Regions from separate parts of the Streptomyces sp. NPDC059994 genome, predicted to be linked through region 1. Evidence: riboswitches for the same ligand, from Rfam matches in the RefSeq annotation. Region 1 holds a riboswitch; each other region holds the start of a gene.

Evidence for each region. A riboswitch is a leader RNA that binds a small molecule or an ion and turns the genes downstream of it on or off. The one in region 1 is predicted to bind cyclic di-AMP.
Region 2: it holds a riboswitch for cyclic di-AMP, as region 1 does, so the genes downstream of both, ACFWA7_RS00055 (transglycosylase SLT domain-containing protein) here and ACFWA7_RS36530 (peptidoglycan DD-metalloendopeptidase family protein) in region 1, are expected to answer to the same signal.
Region 3: it holds a riboswitch for cyclic di-AMP, as region 1 does, so the genes downstream of both, ACFWA7_RS31575 (M23 family metallopeptidase) here and ACFWA7_RS36530 (peptidoglycan DD-metalloendopeptidase family protein) in region 1, are expected to answer to the same signal.
Region 4: it holds a riboswitch for cyclic di-AMP, as region 1 does, so the genes downstream of both, ACFWA7_RS22330 (M23 family metallopeptidase) here and ACFWA7_RS36530 (peptidoglycan DD-metalloendopeptidase family protein) in region 1, are expected to answer to the same signal.

Annotation. Positions count from the first base shown of each region.
Region 1 is NZ_JBHWUR010000141.1:6,369-10,615, reverse strand. It holds gene ACFWA7_RS36535 (alpha-galactosidase) at 1-982, shown strand, start outside; cyclic di-AMP (ydaO/yuaA leader) riboswitch at 1,368-1,533, shown strand; gene ACFWA7_RS36530 (peptidoglycan DD-metalloendopeptidase family protein) at 1,538-2,491, shown strand; gene ACFWA7_RS36525 (SGNH/GDSL hydrolase family protein) at 2,622-3,413, shown strand; gene ACFWA7_RS36520 (NAD-dependent epimerase/dehydratase family protein) at 3,614-4,247, opposite strand, start outside.
Region 2 is NZ_JBHWUR010000001.1:9,747-13,993, forward strand. It holds gene ACFWA7_RS00045 (beta-galactosidase trimerization domain-containing protein) at 1-306, opposite strand, end outside; gene ACFWA7_RS00050 (aldo/keto reductase) at 602-1,504, shown strand; cyclic di-AMP (ydaO/yuaA leader) riboswitch at 1,847-2,031, shown strand; gene ACFWA7_RS00055 (transglycosylase SLT domain-containing protein) at 2,036-2,872, shown strand; gene ACFWA7_RS00060 (TetR/AcrR family transcriptional regulator) at 3,007-3,600, shown strand; gene ACFWA7_RS00065 (DUF2993 domain-containing protein) at 3,594-4,247, shown strand, end outside.
Region 3 is NZ_JBHWUR010000094.1:21,861-26,107, forward strand. It holds gene ACFWA7_RS31565 (HPr family phosphocarrier protein) at 1-274, shown strand, start outside; gene ACFWA7_RS31570 (GntR family transcriptional regulator) at 491-1,168, opposite strand; gene ACFWA7_RS31575 (M23 family metallopeptidase) at 1,375-2,145, opposite strand; cyclic di-AMP (ydaO/yuaA leader) riboswitch at 2,159-2,319, opposite strand; gene ACFWA7_RS31580 (M16 family metallopeptidase) at 2,534-3,901, opposite strand; gene ACFWA7_RS31585 (M16 family metallopeptidase) at 3,919-4,247, opposite strand, start outside.
Region 4 is NZ_JBHWUR010000046.1:7,953-12,199, forward strand. It holds gene ACFWA7_RS22320 (PrsW family intramembrane metalloprotease) at 1-263, shown strand, start outside; gene ACFWA7_RS22325 (aldo/keto reductase) at 293-1,237, opposite strand; gene ACFWA7_RS22330 (M23 family metallopeptidase) at 1,323-2,402, opposite strand; cyclic di-AMP (ydaO/yuaA leader) riboswitch at 2,412-2,560, opposite strand; gene ACFWA7_RS22335 (PP2C family protein-serine/threonine phosphatase) at 2,716-3,864, opposite strand; gene ACFWA7_RS22340 (hypothetical protein) at 3,971-4,219, opposite strand.

The sequences.
Region 1 (4,247 bases):
CGCGCTGGGCATGCGGTTCGGGATCTGGGTCGAGCCGGAGATGGTCAACGCCGACAGCGCGCTGTACCGGGCGCACCCGGAGTGGGTGCAGCACCAGAGCGGACGCCGGCGCACCGAGTTCCGCAACCAGCTCGTGCTCAACCTGGCCCGCCCGGACGTCCAGGAGTACCTCTGGGAGCAGCTGGACGGACTCCTTTCGAGCGCGCCCGTCGACTATGTGAAGTGGGACTTCAACCGCTGCTTCACCGACGCGGGCTGGCCCGGCGAGGAGTATCCGCAGAAGCTCTGGATCGAGCATGTCCGGGCGCTGTACGGCCTGTTGGACCGGCTGCGGGCCGCGCACCCCTCGGTCGACTTCGAGTCCTGCTCGGGCGGCGGCGGCCGGATCGACCTCGGCATCCTCTCCCGTACGGACCAGGTGTGGACCTCCGACAACACCGACCCGCTGGACCGGCTCGCCATCCAGGACGGCTTCAGCCAGCTGCACCCGGCCCGGGTCATGGCCGCCTGGGTCACCGACAGCCCCAACACCCTGCTCAACGGCCGCCGCAGCAGCCTGCGCTTCCGCTTTGTGAGCGCGATGGCCGGAGCGCTCGGCATCGGCGGCGACCTCACCCGATGGAGCGAGGCCGAACTGGCCGAGGCGCGCGGGTGGGTGGAGCTGTACAAGGCGATCCGGCCGGTGGTGCAGCTCGGGGCCCAGTACCGGCTGCGGCCGCCGCGCGGGGGGCTCAGCGCCGTCCAGTACGTACGCGGCGACGACACCGTGGTCCTCGCCCATCTCCAGGCCCAGCGCTACGGCGAGCGTCCCCCGGCCGTACGGCTGCGCGGCCTGGACCCGGCGGCGGCCTATCGGTGCCTCGACACCGGGGCCGTACACAGGGGAGCGGTATTGCTGCACCGGGGTCTGGACACCGGGCTGCGGGGCGATCTTGATGCGGCGGTGTTCCGTTTCCGGCGGCTTGGCGAACTCCCGGCATAAGGAATTCGCGTTCTTGGCGCACTGAAGATCTCCATCGGGATGCACTGACCAAAAGTGGACAGAAGGGTGATAGGTGGCGGGAAGGGGTGAATCGACTAGAACTTTCACCCGGATTGGGCGATTTGATGGCTCCTGTCCATCTCCCTGGCGGGAAGGGGAGGTTGCCCGTGAGCAGCGTCATACCCGTGACGTTCCGTGGTGGCAGCCCCGAATGAATCCCCCGTTCCGGCGGGGCCTGTTGGGAATTCCGGTCGACGCAGGGTGACCGGAATTCCCGGAGGAATTCCCGGCCGGGAATGCCGAAGGCGAATGGGTACTTGTCGTGACCCACCGGGCTCGCTTACGGTCACCGCAATCCGGGTGGACCGCCGAATCCTGCCACCGCTCGGAATCCGCACCCATCCACGCGTGGCAGGAGCGGGGGACCCAGGTAAGCGCCGTCCGGAACTCCGGCACGGCTCGGGGTGAAGCCGGAACACCGCACGCGGTGCCCGGCCGGGCAGCTCCAGCCCGAACCCGACAGCTCACCTCGCAGGCGCCGGAGAGGAATCCGCCATGCCCGCGAAGGGTAAGCACCGCCGTCCCAAGTCCAGCCCGATATCCCGGGGCATGGTCGCCGCCGGTACGGGCGGCGCCGCGCTCGCCATCCCGCTGCTGGGCGCCACCGGCGCGCACGCCGCGGTGAAGACCGCCGCCCCCGCCACCGCGCCCCAGCAGGCCGTCCGCGCCGCCGGGACCTTCACCGCCGCTCCGGCCGCCGCCCCGCAGGCCGTGCCCACCACGTACAAGGTCAAGAGCGGCGACTGCCTGTCGCAGATCGCCCAGGACCACCGGCTCGGCGGCTGGCAGCGGCTCTACAAGGACAACCGCGAGGTCGTCGGCTCCGACCCGGCGCTGATCCGCCCGGGCATGAAGCTCACCCTCGGGGCCAAGGCCCCGGGCGGCGGCGCGTCGCACGGCTCCGCCAAGGCGAGCGGTTCGCACGCCTCCGGTACGAAGAAGTCCGCCCCCCGCACGCCGAAGTCCTCCCCGGCCGCCTCCGCCCCCAAGGCGGCCGCCGCCGACACCTCCTCGTCCGCCACCGCGAACCAGGGCTCCGCCTCCGGCTTCCGCGCGCCGCTCGACAGCGTGAGCATCGGCACCCCGTACCGCATGGCCGGATCCATGTGGTCCAGCGGCTACCACACGGGCGTCGACTTCGCGGCCGACACCGGCACCACGGTGAAGGCGGTCGGCGCGGGCACGGTCGTCTCGGCCGGCTGGGGCGGCGCGTACGGCAACCAGGTCGTCATCCGGCACGCCGACGGCATGTACTCCCAGTACGCCCACCTCTCGCAGTTCTCCGTCTCGGCCGGGCAGACCGTGACCGAGGGCCAGCAGCTCGGGCTCTCCGGCGCCACCGGCAACGTCACCGGCCCGCACCTGCACTTCGAGATCCGCACCACGCCCGACTACGGCTCCGACGTCGACCCGCTCGCCTACCTCCGCCAGCAGGGCGCGAACCTCTGACGGCCGTTTGCCCGTCGGTAATTGGCGCGTATTCCCGCTGCGGGAAACTGACCGGGTGGTCTATATCACCCATCGTCAACCCCTCCTTACGGTCGCGTAGGTCACACCCATAAGGGAAAGATGTGGTCTCGTGGCAGACGATTCGAGATCATTCAGCAGCGGTACGTTCGGGTCGTACACGGCGCTCGGCGACAGCTTCACGGAAGGCGTCGGCGACCCCGGCCCGGACGGGGCGTTCGTCGGCTGGGCGGACAGGTTCGCCGTGCTACTGGCAGACCAGCGACCGGAGGGGGCCTTTCGCTACGCTAATCTCGCGGTCCGCGGCAGGCTCCTCGACCAGATCGTCGAGGAGCAGGTGCCGCGGGCCAAGGAGCTCGCGCCCGACCTGGTGAGCTTCTGCGCGGGGGGCAACGACATCATCCGGCCGGGCAGCGACCCGGACGACGTGGCCGAGCGCTTCGAGCGCGCCGTGGCCGACTTGAAGAGCGCGATCCCGACGGTCATGGTGACCACCGGGTTCGACACGCGCGGGGTGCCGGTCTTCAAGCATCTGCGGGGCAAGGTCGCCACATACACCGCGCACGTGCGCTCCATCGCGGACCGCTACGGGTGCCCGGTGCTCGACCTGTGGTCGCTCAAGTCCGTTCAGGACAGGCGGGCGTGGGACGGCGACCGGCTGCATCTGTCGCCGGAGGGGCACACCCGGGTCGCACTGCGCGCCGCCCAGGTGCTCGGGCTGCAGATCCCGGCCGACCCGGACCAGGCGTGGCCCCCGCTGCCGCCGCGCAACACCCTGGACGTGCGGCGCGACGACATCCACTGGGCGCGCGAGCACCTGGTGCCGTGGATCGGACGACGGCTGCGCGGCGAGAGCTCGGGCGACCACGTGGAGCCCAAGCGCCCGGATCTGCTGCCTCTCTGACGCATCATCAGCTCCGTATCGGAGCAGCTTTCCTCGGAGCAGCTTTCCTCGGTGCGGTGCGGTGCGGTGCGGTGCGGCCCCGCGCCCCTATAGGGGTGCGGGGCTGTGGCATGTGCGGCTCTGCCGGGACGGGGGTCGCCCTGTTCGAGCGAAGCCGCGAACTTGGGGGAGCGGCCAGCCACAGACGGCCCGCAGCCGAATCACCGCTGCGCCAGCAGCCTCCGCTCCGTCTCCGGGTCGAGTCCGACCCGGGGGCGGTCCGGCCGCTGCGGAGCCTCGCCGCCGATCGATTCGAGCCAGGCCCAGGTGTCGGCGACCGTCTCCTCGACGGGACGGCAGCGCAGCCCCGACAGCACGGCCTTCCATACGTTCGAGCCGTGCATCGTGCGGTGCAGCTCGCCCGGCGGAATCCACACCGGCAGGTGGTTCCAGGGCTCGACCCCGGCGGCCAGGATCGCCTCCGGGTCCGTCCAGCGCAGCTCCGCGCCGCCGCCGGTGACCCGTACGCATGCCTCAAGGAGCTCGCCCATGGTGGTGTGGTCCGGCGGGGAGACCAGGTTGTACGGGCCGCAGAGCCCGAAGTCGGCCGCGCTCACGATCCACTCCGCCAGGTCCCGGGCGTCGATGAACTGGACCGGCAGATCGCGCGGCCCCGGCGCGAGCACCTCGCCGCCGCGCGCCATGCGCCCCAGCCACCACGGCAGCCGCCCGATGTTCTCCCACGGGCCGAGGATCAGCCCCGCGCGCACCAGGAGCGAGCGGTCCGGGCCGAACTCCTGGACGGCGGCGAGCTCGCCGCCGCGCTTGGCCCGCGGATAGTCCACCTCGTCCCCG
Region 2 (4,247 bases), on a different contig from region 1:
GTGCGCCAGCTGCACAAAGCTCCTGACCTTGCCCATGTGCTCGGTGAACTGCTGGTCCGTCAGCCAGTTCGACAAGATGGTGTCGACCTCGATGACGCTCACGTTCTGCGCCTTGAGTCCGGCGATCACCGGCTTCATGTCGAGGTTCGGGTCGGCGTCGTCGTCGAAGGTGCCGTCCGCGATGCGGGCGAAGCGGGCCCATGCGGGAAAGGGGACGCCGGCGACGGGCGTGTGGGCGGTGCCGAGAGATTCGGCCCAGGCGGGGCCGGAACGCAACCCCGGAACGGGCAGCAGATTCGCCGCCATGGCCAGCCCCCCTGCACCCAGCCCCTTCCGTAATACGCTTCTTCGGCACAGTCTCCGTCTCTCGTGCATTTAACTGTCCCCCCAGTGGTGGTCGTTTCGGCTTCGGAATACCGCGCTTTCACTGCCCGTTGCCTTTCCGGGCAATCCTGTCTGATCTTTTGCAGCACCGCGTGGACTCGCGGCAACGCGGCCGAGAGGGCTCAAATGCGACGGACGCTTTCCGGCCGTACTTCTCCCGGGAAGCGGTGGAGTTCGGTCGTTTCGGCGACGCGAGCGCGGATGGCAGACTGCGATCATGAATACGGAGACGATCAACGCGGCGGCCGCGGGCGCCTGGAAACTCGGTGACCTGTCGGTCAACCGGCTGGGATTCGGCGCGATGCGCCTCACCGGCAGCGCCGCGTTCGACCTCGGCACGCCCAGCGACCGCGAGCGGTCCATCGGCGTGCTGCGGCGCGCGGTCGAACTCGGCGTCAACCACATCGACACCGCGGCCTTCTACTTCTCCCGGCTCCGGTCCGCCAACGAACTCATCAACCGGGCGCTGGCGCCCTACCCGGACGATCTGGTCATCGTCACCAAGGTCGGTCCGGGGCGCGACGCGTCGGGCGAGTGGCTGTCCTGGGCCACGCCGGAGCAGCTGCGCGGCCAGGTCGAGGAGAACCTGCGCCAGCTCGGCCGCGACCACCTCGATGTGGTCAACCTGCGCCTCAACGGGCCGGGTTCGCTCGCCGAACACTTCGGCGCACTGGCCGAGCTGCGCGACGCCGGACTCATCCGCCACCTGGGCATCTCCAACATCGCCCCCGAGCACCTCGCCGAGGCCCAGGCCATCGCGCCGGTGGTCTGTGTGCAGAACCGGTACGGCCTGGACAGCCGGCGTACGGGCTCCGACGAGGTGCTGCGGCTCTGCGGGGAGCAGGGCATCGCGTTCGTCCCGTTCTTCGCCATCGCCGGGGAGGGGCGCGAGAGCGGTGCGGGACAGGGGGGCGGCACGGACAGTGAGGCGGTCCTCGCGGTCGCCCGCGCTCACGGGGTGACGTCCGCGCAGGTCCGCCTCGCGTGGACGCTGCGGCAGGGCGAGCACGTGCTGGCCATCCCCGGCACCGGCAACCCGGACCACCTGGTGGAGAACGTGGCCGCGGGCGCGCTGCGGCTCACGGACGAGGAGATGGAGCTGCTCGGGTCCCCGAGCTGAGGCTGCCGGACCCCTCGCTCGATGTCCGAAATGAACCCCAGAGGGGCAGTTTCCCTTCTATGTCGCCAATCTAGTCATTAGGAATGATAGGGCGGCTTAAGATTTTGTTTGGGCAGTGTCGGTGGAATTGCTATTACCGGCGCAAGGAGTGAATTGGGTCACGCGCCCCCCTTGTCGGCGGGCGCCCCGCGACGCGCGCATTCCGTTTCGTGCGGGGCGAGTTGGGGGTGCGGGGAGGCAGGGTCCCGCATTTCCCGCCCCTGGTGGATCTTTCTCGCGGCTGCCGTGGTGAATTGAGGTCTTGTTTCGGCCAGTCCTATTCGTTTACGGTCACCGTCAAATCCGGATGGACCGCCGAATCCTGCCGCTGTCCGGAAACCTCCCACACACGAAATGGCAGGAGCGGGGGAACCAGGTAGGCCGCCGAATCCGGAGACGGAACGGCTCGGGGTGAAGCCGCGTGCGCCGCGGCCGGGCAGCTCTCGCCCGAACCCGACAGCTCACCTCGCAGGCGAAGGAGAGGAATTCGCCATGCCCGCAACGGGTAAGCACCGCCGCCCCAAGTCCCGCACCCTGACCCGGGGCATCGCCGCCGTGGGTACGGGTGGCGCCGCGCTCATCATTCCGGTGATCGGCGCCACCAGCGCCGGTGCCGCACCTTCGGCGGCGCCGCACTCCGGCACCGCCGCGAAGTCCGCGCCCGCCGTCGCGGCCGCCGCGAAGGGCACGGTGTCCGCCAAGCCGATCGTGGCGAAGAAGGCCGCCGCGACGACCTACTCCGTCGTCGCCGGGGACTCCCTCTCCAAGATCGCCCAGGACCTCGACGTCAACGGCGGCTGGAAGAAGCTGTACCAGGACAACCGCCAGGCCATCGGCGGCAACCCGGCCCTGATCCACCCCGGCCTCGAACTGGCGGTGGGCAAGAAGGCGAAGGCTCCGGCGGCGTCCGCCGGCCGTACGGCCACCTCGGCCCGGGCCGACCGTTCGGCCCGTACGACCACGCTGCCCCAGCAGGCGACGGCCGCCGTGGCGAAGAAGGCGACGTACTCCGACAACCTGGACGGCTGGATCCGGCAGTCCCTGGACATCATGGCCCAGCACGGCATCCCCGGCTCCTACGACGGCATCTACCGCAACATCATGCGCGAGTCGTCGGGCAACCCGCTGGCCATCAACAACTGGGACTCCAACGCCGTGGCCGGCACGCCCTCCAAGGGCCTCCTCCAGGTCATCGACCCCACCTTCCAGGCCTTCCACGTCGCCGGCACGTCGACGGACAGCTACGACCCCGTCGCCAACATCGTCGCCGCGTGCAACTACGCGGCCAACACGTACGGCTCGATCGACAACGTGAACGGCGCGTACTGACGGCGGCCGACGGGTCGACGGCGGCCTCCGGTCGACTACCGAGGAGGGGACGGCCGGGGTGGCAGACCATCTGGTCCATCATGGACCAGATGGTCTGTTACGGTGAGCCGACCAGGCTCAGGGGAGGACCCGTCATGCCACGCCCGACGCGCGCCGAGCTCGACGCCGAGATCGTCGAAGCCGCCGCCGAGCTCTTCACCGCGCAGGGCTACCTCGGCACCTCGGTGCAGGAGATCGCGGACCGGGTCGGCTACTCGAAGACCGGGCTGCTGCACCGGTTCCCCTCCAAGGAGCGGCTGCTCGCGGCGACGCTCATCGGGCCGCTGACCGAGTTCGCCGCCCTGCGCGCCACCTGGAGCGCCCTGCCGGACGGCCCCGAGCGGCACCGGCGGGCCTCGGCCGATCTGGTCGACCTGGCGCTGCGCCACCGCTCCCGGCTCGCCCTGCTCTTCAACTCCGGGCTGCCGGTGCTGCCCGGCGCGCTCGCCGGAGTGGAGGGCATGGGGGATCTGGGCGACCACCGCACCGAGACCCTCGCCGCCTTCGCGGACCCTGATGACCTGGAAGGCACGATCCGGGCGCAGCTGGCCGTGACCGGCCTGGTCAGCACCGTCGCCGCACGCCAGGACGTACCGGATGGGCTGCTGCGCGCCCCGCTGCTGCGGGCCTTCCGCGCCGCGTGCGGGATCTCCGCGCACCCCGTACTCCGCGGGGGTTCCGCATGCTGAGGCCGCGGGCTGTGGCGGGCCGGGCGCTTCGGGGGTGGCGGAAGTACGCCGTCGCCGCGGTCGTCCTGGCCGGGCTGGGCGTGGCGGGAGACCGGGCCGCGACCGCCTGGACGGAACACCGTACGGCCGACGCGTTCCAGAAGGCCCAGGGGCTCAAGGCCGCGCCGCACGTGCAGGTGCACGGCTTTCCCGTACTGGCCCAGCTGGCCGGGGGCACGCTCGACCGCGTCGACATCGAAGCCTCCGACATCCCCGCGGGCCGCGACGGCGGCAGGCTCCCGATCACCACGCTGAACGTCGAGCTCGACCGTCTGCGCCGCTCCTCGGACGCCTCCGAGGCCCACGCCGCCTCCGCCAAGGCCACCGCCTTCGTGTCCTACCAGGACCTGTCCGCCGCGCTCGGCGTCGAGGTCGGCTACAGCCAGGACAGTACGAAGGCCGAGCCGCGCGTCGTGGCCACCGCGAGCCTGCCGTTGGTCGGCAAGGCCACGGCCAGCGCACGGGTCGACGTGGCGGGCGACCACGCGCTCGCCTTCCGGTCCGTGAAGGTGGGCGACGGCCTGCCGAAGGCGATGCGGACGATCGTCACCGGCATGCTGGAGCGCGAGCTGAAGCTCGACGGCATCCCCGACGGCCTGGCGCTCAGG
Region 3 (4,247 bases), on a different contig from region 1:
GCGCCGCGTCAATGTCGGCTGGGCCGAGGGCCTGCACGCCCGCCCCGCTTCCATCTTCGTCCGCGCCGCCACGGCCTCCGGCGTCCCCGTCACGATCGCCAAGGCCGACGGCAACCCGGTCAACGCCGCCTCCATGCTCGCGGTGCTCGGCCTGGGTGCGCAGGGCGGCGAGGAGATCGTGCTGGCTTCCGAGGCGGAGGGCGCCGAGGCGGCCCTGGACCGTCTGGCGAAGCTGGTCGAGGCGGGCCTTGAGGAGCTCCCCGAGACCGTCTGACCGCACCCGGTCGGCCGAACCCCGGCCCGGCCGGCGCGTCACCGCACTTCGCGAAACGGAGCCGCGGATCCTGAATTCAGGGTCCGCGGCTCCTTTCCTTTTAAGCGGGTGGTGCGGGTTGCGCGAACCTCTTACCCGCGCCGCTGCTTTCCGGCGGCGATTTCGGGCAGCGCGAAAAAACCCCGCCGAATCACCCCTTTGTATACGGCGACCCCGTTAAGCGCGGGCGCTCGCGGTGTTTACGGCATGTTGCGAAGTCCTCACGTCCACCGGGCGCCGCAGGCGATAGGCGGAAAACGCGCGGTCGGCGTGGTGGGCGGCCAGCGATCTGGCCCGCTCGGCGTCACCGCGCGCCAGCGCGTCCACGATCGCCCCGTGCTCCGCCCAGCACTCGGCGGGCAGCGCGGGCTGCTCCACCACGTACATCCAGGCGATCTTGTGCCGTAGCTGGGTGAGCAGCGAGATGAGGCCGGGGCTGCCGGAGGCCTGGGCCAGCGTCTCGTGGAACCAGCCGCCCAGCGAGCGCAGATCCTCGCCCTGGGTCCGCCGGATGCGGTCCTGGCCCAGCCTGACCAGGCCGCGCAGCACCTTGAGATGGGCCTCGGTGCGCCGGGCGGCCGCCCGCGAGGCGGCCAGCGGCTCCAGCATCGCGCGCAGTTCGAGCAGGTCGGCGGCCTCCTGCTCGGTCGGCTCGGCGACACAGGCCCCGGCGTGCCGGCGCGTGGTGACGAACCCCTCGGACTCCAGCGTGCGCAGCGCCTCGCGAACCGGGACGCGCGAGACCCCGTACCGCCGGGCGAGCACTTCCTCGGTGAGCCGGCTGCCGCGCGCGAAGAGTCCCGCGACGATGTCGTCGCGGATTGCCGTGCATACCGATTGCGCTGGAATGCGCATGACAGAACCTCCGCCTTAATCCCCGCGAAACGCGGTCGATCGACGCCTGTTCGGTGACTCTATTCGAGCGGTTGTTAATTCCCGGTGACATGCCGTATGCAATGCATATCTTTTGGCCACGGACGGCTCCCGGCGCGCCCGACGGCGACGCCGAAGCCCCCGGCGCGGACGCCGGGGGCTTCGGTGGAGGTTCGGGGACGGCCGCGTCAGACGTTGACGCCGCGCGAGCGCAGATACGCGATCGGGTCGATGTCCGAGCCGTACGACGAGCCCGTGCGGGCCTCGAAGTGGAGGTGCGGGCCGGTGGTGTTGCCGGTGTCGCCGGAGATGCCGATCTGCTGGCCCGGCTCGACGCGCTGGCCGACGGAGACGCCGATGGACGACAGGTGGCCGTACTGCGTGTACGTGCCGTCGTTCATGCGGATGACGATGTTGTTGCCGTAGGCGCCGCCCCAGCCCGCCTCGACGACGGTGCCCAGGCCGACGGCGTGCACCGAGGTGCCCTCGCCCGCGTGGAAGTCGATGCCGGTGTGGCTGCCGGAGGACCAGATCGAGCCGCCGGTCTTGTAGCCGGTGGAGACGTAACTGCCGTCGATCGGGGCGACGAAGGAGTTGAGGCGCTTGCGCTCGGCCTCGCGGGCGGCGCGCTCCTTGGCGGCGCGCTCCTCCTTGGCCTTCGCCTCGGCCTTGCGCTTCGCCTCGGCGGCGGCGCGGGCCTTGTCGGCGGCGTGCTTCTGGGCGGCGGCCTGGGCGTCGATGCGGTCGGCGAGGGAGTCGCCGATCACGATCGCCTGGGTGATGCCGGTGTCCTCGACGGAGGCCGCGGCGGGCGCCGAGGTCTCGGCGGCCAGGGCCGGGGAGGCGAGAGTGCCCACGACTCCGGCGGTGGCGAGAGTGGCGATGCCCGCTATGTTCGCGCTCTTGCGCGACATGGCGCTCGGACGACGGTGCTTCCCGGTGGCACGGGTGAACGCCATGAAGGGGCGGTGTCCTTTCCTTCCATCTCGCCTACCGGGTTAGCTGACGGGTTCGGAGCTGGAAGGTCTCCTACGGGCTCCTCCGCGGGCGGAGGCGTCCGATTCACCCCAGGGACTGAGTGGGTCCCCGGCTCCCCTGGCTCGCGCCAGTTGGGGACTCGGCGATCGCTGTCCGGTGCCGCGGCTGCGACGGGTGGTAACGGACAGCGCGACTGACGCTAGACGGCTGATCTTTCAATCACCAAACAGACACGTCTTTTTGTTGCCCACGCCACATGACAGACAGGCAACCTCCCCAACAAATCGGACATAAAGGAGGACCCCGGCGGCACATCGGCCACCGGGGTCCTCCTCCCACGCACGCGCCCGCGCGCGCCGGTCCGCTCAATCAGCCCGCGACGACGGTGACTTCACCGATGCCGAGCGCCTTGACGGGCTCCTCGATCTGCGCCGCGTCCCCGACGAGGACGGTCACCAGACGGTCCACCGGGAAGGCGCTGACGACCGCCGCGGTGGCCTCCACGGTGCCCGTGTCGGCCAGCAGCGCGTACAACTGCGCCTGGAAGTCGTCCGGGAGGTGCTGCTCGACCTGGTCGGCCAGCGTCCCGGCGACGGCGGCCGCCGTCTCGTACCTGAGCGGGGCCACGCCCACCAGGTTCTGCACGGCGGTCTCCCGCTCGGCGTCCGTGAGCCCCTCGGCGGCGAGCTTGCGCAGCACCGTCCACAGGTCGTCGAGGGCCGGGCCGGTGTTGGGCGTGTCCACCGAGCCGCTGATGGCGAGCATGGCCGCGCCGGTGCCCTCCGCGCCGGAGCGCAGCACCTGACCGTACGCACGCACTCCGTACGTGTAGCCCTTCTCCTCGCGCAGGACGCGGTCCAGGCGGGAGGTGAGCGTGCCGCCCAGGCAGTACGTCCCGAGGACCTGGGCGGGCCAGACGCGGTCGTGGCGGTCCGGGCCGATCCGGCCGATCAGCAACTGCGTCTGGACGGCGCCGGGCCGGTCGACGATGACCACGCGGCCGGTGTCGTCGGCGGTGACCGGGGGCATCGGGCGCTCCTCGGCCGGGGTGCCGGTCCAGGCGCCCAGGGTGTCCGCCAGGATCGCGTCCAGGTCGGTGGCGCCCAGGTCGCCCACGATCACGGCGGTGGCCGCCGCCGGGCGTACATACGCCTCGTAGAAGGCCCGCACCGCTCCCGCGTCGATCCGCGTGACGGTCTCCTCGGTGCCCTGGCGCGGGCGCGACATGCGCGCGGTGGCCGGGAAGAGCTCCCTGGAGAGCTGCTGGGCGGCGCGGCGGGCCGGGTTGGCCAGCTCGTGCGGGATCTCGTCCAGGCGGTTGCGGACCAGCCGGTCGACCTCCGCGTCGGCGAACGCGGGGGCGCGCAGCGCCTCCGCGAGCAGGCCGAGCGCCTTGGCCAGCCGGGAGACCGGCACCTCCAGGGAGACCCGCACGCCCGGGTGGTCCGCGTGCGCGTCCAGGGTGGCGCCGCAGCGCTCCAGGTCGGCGGCGAACTCCTCGGCGGAGCGCTTGTCGGTGCCCTCGGAGAACGCGCGCGCCATGATCATGGCGACGCCGTCCAGGCCCGCCGGCTCGGCGTCCAGCGGGGCGGCGAGGAAGATCTCGACGGCCACGACCTGCTGGCCGGGGCGGTCGCAGCGCAGCACGGTGAGCCCGTTGGGCAGGGTGGCGCGGCCGGGGGCGGGGAACGCCCAGGGACGCGCGGTGCCGGCGGCCGGCTGGGGGTGGAACTGCATGGTCACGCCGGTCTCGCTCACTGCTCTGCTCCCTCTGCGTCGGCGTCGGCCGCGTCGTCTGCTTCGGCGGTGGTCGGCTCGTACACCAGCACCGCCCTGTTGTCCGGGCGCAGGGTGGCCCGGGCCGCGTCCCGCACCTCCTCGGCGGTGATGTCGAGCACCCGGTCGACGGCGGTCAGGGCGAGCTGGGGGTCACCGAACAGCACCGCGTACCTGCAGAGTTCGTCGGCGCGGCCCGCGACCGTGCCGAGCCGGTCCAGCCACTCGCGCTCCAGCTGGGCCTGGGCGCGCTCCATCTCCTCGGCCGTGGGGCCCTCTTCGGCGAACCGGGCCAGCTCGTCGTCGA
Region 4 (4,247 bases), on a different contig from region 1:
TCGCGACGGCCCTCGCGTTCCTGCGCCGCCGGGCCCGCCGCGCCCAGGCCGGCCCGGACTTCACGGCCCGCGAGCAGGAGCTGCTGCACCACCTGTGGGAGCGCAGGGAGGTGGCCGGGCCCGCGCTGCACTACGCGGCGGGCGCGGCGGGCCGCATCTGGATCCCGGCTCAGCCGTACCCGTACGGACACCAGGCGCCGTACGGACAGCAGACTCCTTACGGGTACAACCAGTCCTCCCCGTACAACCCCTATCTGCGCTGAAGGCGCTGAAAGCGCCGGGGCGCGGGGAGCTACGCCGAGGCGGTCCTCAGCTCGCTCAGCTCCGCGTCCGTGAGCTCCAGGTCCGCGACCGCGAGGAGCGCGGGCAGCTGCTCGACCGTACGGGCCGAGGCGATCGGGGCGACCACGGTCGGCTGGGCGGCGAGCCAGGCGAGCGCGACGCTCGCGGGCTCGGCGCCGTGCGCCCGCGCGACGCGGTCGAGCGCGGCCAGCACCTTCGCGCCCCGGTCGGTCTCCAGGTGCTTGGCGGCGCTCCCGGCCCGCGCGCTCTGCACGGTCTGTCCCGGGCGGTACTTGCCGGTGAGGAACCCGGCGGCGAGCGAGAAGTAGGGGACGGCGGCCAGCCCCGAGCGGGCGGCGGTGTCCTGGAGGCGGCCCTCGTAGGTGCCGCGCGAGACCAGGTTGTAGTGCGGCTGGAGGGCGACGTACTTGGCCAGGCCCTCGCGGTCGGAGAAGTCCAGCGAGTCCCTGAGCCGCTCCGGGGAGATGTTGGAGGCGGCGACGGCGCGCACCTTGCCGTCCTGCACCAGCTGGTCGAGGGCGGTGACGATCTCCTCGACCGGGACGGACTCGTCGTCGAAGTGCGTGTAGTACAGGTCGATGTAGTCGGTGCCCAGCCGGCGCAGCGAGGCCTCGGCGGCGGCCTTGATGGTGGCGGCCGCGAGCCCCTTGAAGCCGGGGTGTGCGCCCGCCTTCGTGGCGACGACGACGTCCGCGCGGTTGCCGCGCGCCGCCAGCCACTTGCCGATGATCTTCTCGGACTCGCCGCCCTCGTTGCCGGGGATCCAGGACGAGTACGTGTCGGCCGTGTCCACGAAGTTGCCGCCCGCCTCGGTGTACGCGTCGAGCACCGCGAACGACGCGGCCTCGTCGGCGGTCCAGCCGAAGACGTTGCCGCCGAGGGCGAGCGGGAAGACGGAGAGGTCGGAGGCGCCCAGGGGGCGCAGAGAGGTCATAGGGGGTGAACGGGCGGGCGGTGCGCGGCTATTCCGCGCCCCCGCCCACGCCCCCGCCCACGCCCCCGCCCACGGCGAGCACGCCCTACGGATTGAGGCCCTTCGACTGCAGCCACGCCATCGGGTCGATGCCCGTGCCGCCCGGGGTGTGCACCTCCAGGTGCAGATGCGGGCCCGTCACGTTGCCGGTGGCGCCGACGCGGCCGATCGTCTCGCCGGTCGTCACCTTCTGGCCCGCGCTGACCGCGATCGAGGACTGGTGGCAGTACCAGAGCTCCGAGCCGTCCTCCAGCTCGATGACCGTGCGGTAGCCGTACGAGCCGGACCAGCCCGCCGACTTGACCGTGCCGCCGTGTATCGCCTTGAGCGGGGTGCCGGTGGGGGCGGCGAAGTCGAGGCCGGTGTGGTGGCCGGAGGACCACATCGAGCCGGCCTCGCCGAACGTCGAGGTGATCGTGTACGAGGCGACAGGGAGCGAGAAGCTCTTGGCGAGCTCGGCCAGACGCTCCTCCTCCGCCTTCTTCGCGGCGGCCTCCTCGGCGGCCTTCTTCGCGGCCGCCGCCTTCTGCGCCGCGGCGCTCTGCGCGGCCTTCGCCTCGGCCGCCGCCTGCTGGGACGCGGCCTTCTCGGCGACCGCCTTCGCCTCGGCCTCGGCGTCGTTCTGCTGCTGCTCGGCCTGCTGGAGGATGCGGGTGCGCAGGGCCTCGCCGGCGCCGGTGGCACCCTGTTCGGCGTCGGCCCGGGAGACGCCCGCCATGGTGAGGGGGGCGCTCGCGACGGCTCTGTCGGCCTGGGCGGCCGGGGAGGCGTCGGGCTTCTCGTCGCCCGCGATGTCGGAGATCAGCGTGCCCACGCCCGGCAGGGACTTGACGTCGGGGAGGTTGTCCGCGACCGAGTCGGGCAGGGATATGGAGACCGGCGGCTTGCTCTGCGCGCTGGCCATGCCGCCCGCGCCGACGGCCGCGATGACGCCTACGCCGAGGACGGTGGAGCTGCGGGCGAGCCCGCCGCGCTGCTTGGCGACGCGGTGCCTGCCGCGCACGGAGGCGACCGATTCCTCGGTGGGGTTCCACTCCTCCCACACCTCGGTGTCACCGGGCGCGGTCCCGTACAGGGAGACAGGGGGAACCGGCTGGGTGCCGAGGGCAGGCTCGTTGGACGCCACGGGGGCGCTCCTTTCCTTCCTTCTCGCCTACCGGGTTAGCTGACGGGTTCGGAGCAGGAAGGTCTCCTACGGGCACCTCTTCGAAGGTGCAAAGGTGCCCGATTCACCCCAAGTTGGTGGTTCCCCGGTTCCCTTTCGGGATTCGGCGCGTGCGCACGGTGCCGCCTCTGCGACGGCTGGGACGACCGCGCTGCGTTATCGAACGTTAATAGACAGGGGGACCGGATTCCAAGCAGTTCCCCCTGATCGTCGGGGACAACAGTTGACGATGCGTCAGTTGCTGTGCACAGGGGGGTTGTTCGGCTACACAACGTCACGGCACCACGGGCATCGTCCGCCGCCGCTCCGGCTGCCGCACCCCCGGCCGCCCCACCGCGAGCAGCGCCATGTCGTCGTTCGCGCCCCCGCCCGTATGTCTGCGCACATCGTCGATCAGCGCGTCCAGGACCCGGTCGGGCCCCGGGAAGATACGGCCGCGCAGCCGCTCGTGCGGGTCGTAGAAGACCCCCGGCGGCTCCACCGAGCGGGCCTCGGAGAGGCCGTCGGTGTAGAAGAGCAGCGTCGCCCCGGCCGGGAAGGGGTACGCGTCCGCCCGGTCCGGCCACACCCCCAGGTCCGCCATCCCCAGCGGCAGCGCGGGATCGGACGGGGTGAGCGCGTCCAGGGCCCCGTCGGCGTGGAGCAGCAGCGGCTCGGGGTGGCCCCGGTTCACCAGCCGTACGGCCCCGGCGCCGCGCGGGATCTCGGCGAGCACGGCAGTGGTGAACCCCTCGACGGCGTCCAGGCCGTCGCGCCGGGTGCCCTCCCGGGTCAGCGCGCGCTCCAGGCGCCCGGCCACGGCCTCCAGGGTCGACTCCTGCTCGGCCGCCTCCCGGAACGCCCCGATGACCACGGCCACCGCCTCCACCGCCTCCAGGCCCTTGCCCCGCACGTCCCCGACGACCAGGCGCACCCCGTACGGCGTGTCCTGGACGGCGAAGAGGTCCCCGCCGATGAAGGCACCGGCCTGGGCCGCCTCGTACCGCGCGGCCACCTGGAGGCCCCCGATGCGCTCGGCGGGCGTCGGCAGCACGGCGCGCTGGGCGGTCTCCGCGATGACCCGGGCCGAGGCGAGGCGTTCGCCGCTGCGGCGCAGCATGCGGTTGATGAAGAGGGCGAGGGCGCCGACGGTGGTGACGGTGAACAGCTCGCTGACCGCCTCGCCCGTGCTGGGGATGTCGTGCAGATACTCCGTGAGCAGCACCGCCCCGACCGCCGAGGCGCCCGCGACGGCGGTGCCGGCCGGCCCGAAGAAGGGGGCCGCGATCAGCGGCGCGGCCGCGAAGAGGGCGGCGGCGGTCAGATCGGGCGGCGTCGCCGCGTCGAGAACGACCCCGGCGACCAGGAGCAGCGCGGGCAGGACGCGCACCAGGCCGAGGCGCCGGGAGCCCTCCCGGCCGCCGCCGTCCGATCGCTGCCGCACCTGTCGTCTCCTGCCCGTCCGCAGGGCCGCCGACGTTCCGCGCCCCACCCAGGGTGCCCGGCTCCGCCGCGCGCGGCGAGCCCACCTCGGCCAACCGGGTGCGGCCTCAGTGCCGGTCGGCGCCCGTCGCGATCAGCCGGGCCCGGCATCGGCGGGGCCCGGCCCGGCCCCGTACACAGGTCCCCCGGGCGTGCCGCCGGGCCGCCGGATCGCCGTGCACGGAGGGGACGCCGCCCTTCGTGTACGGGGGCGCGGTCACCCAGGGCGCGGGCGGCGACAGGGGCAGCGACAGCGGCAGGGACAGCGGCAGGGACAGACACATCAGCAGCGCGCACAGGCCGATGAACAGCGGCACGGCCGGCACCTTCCGCCGCGTCGCCGCT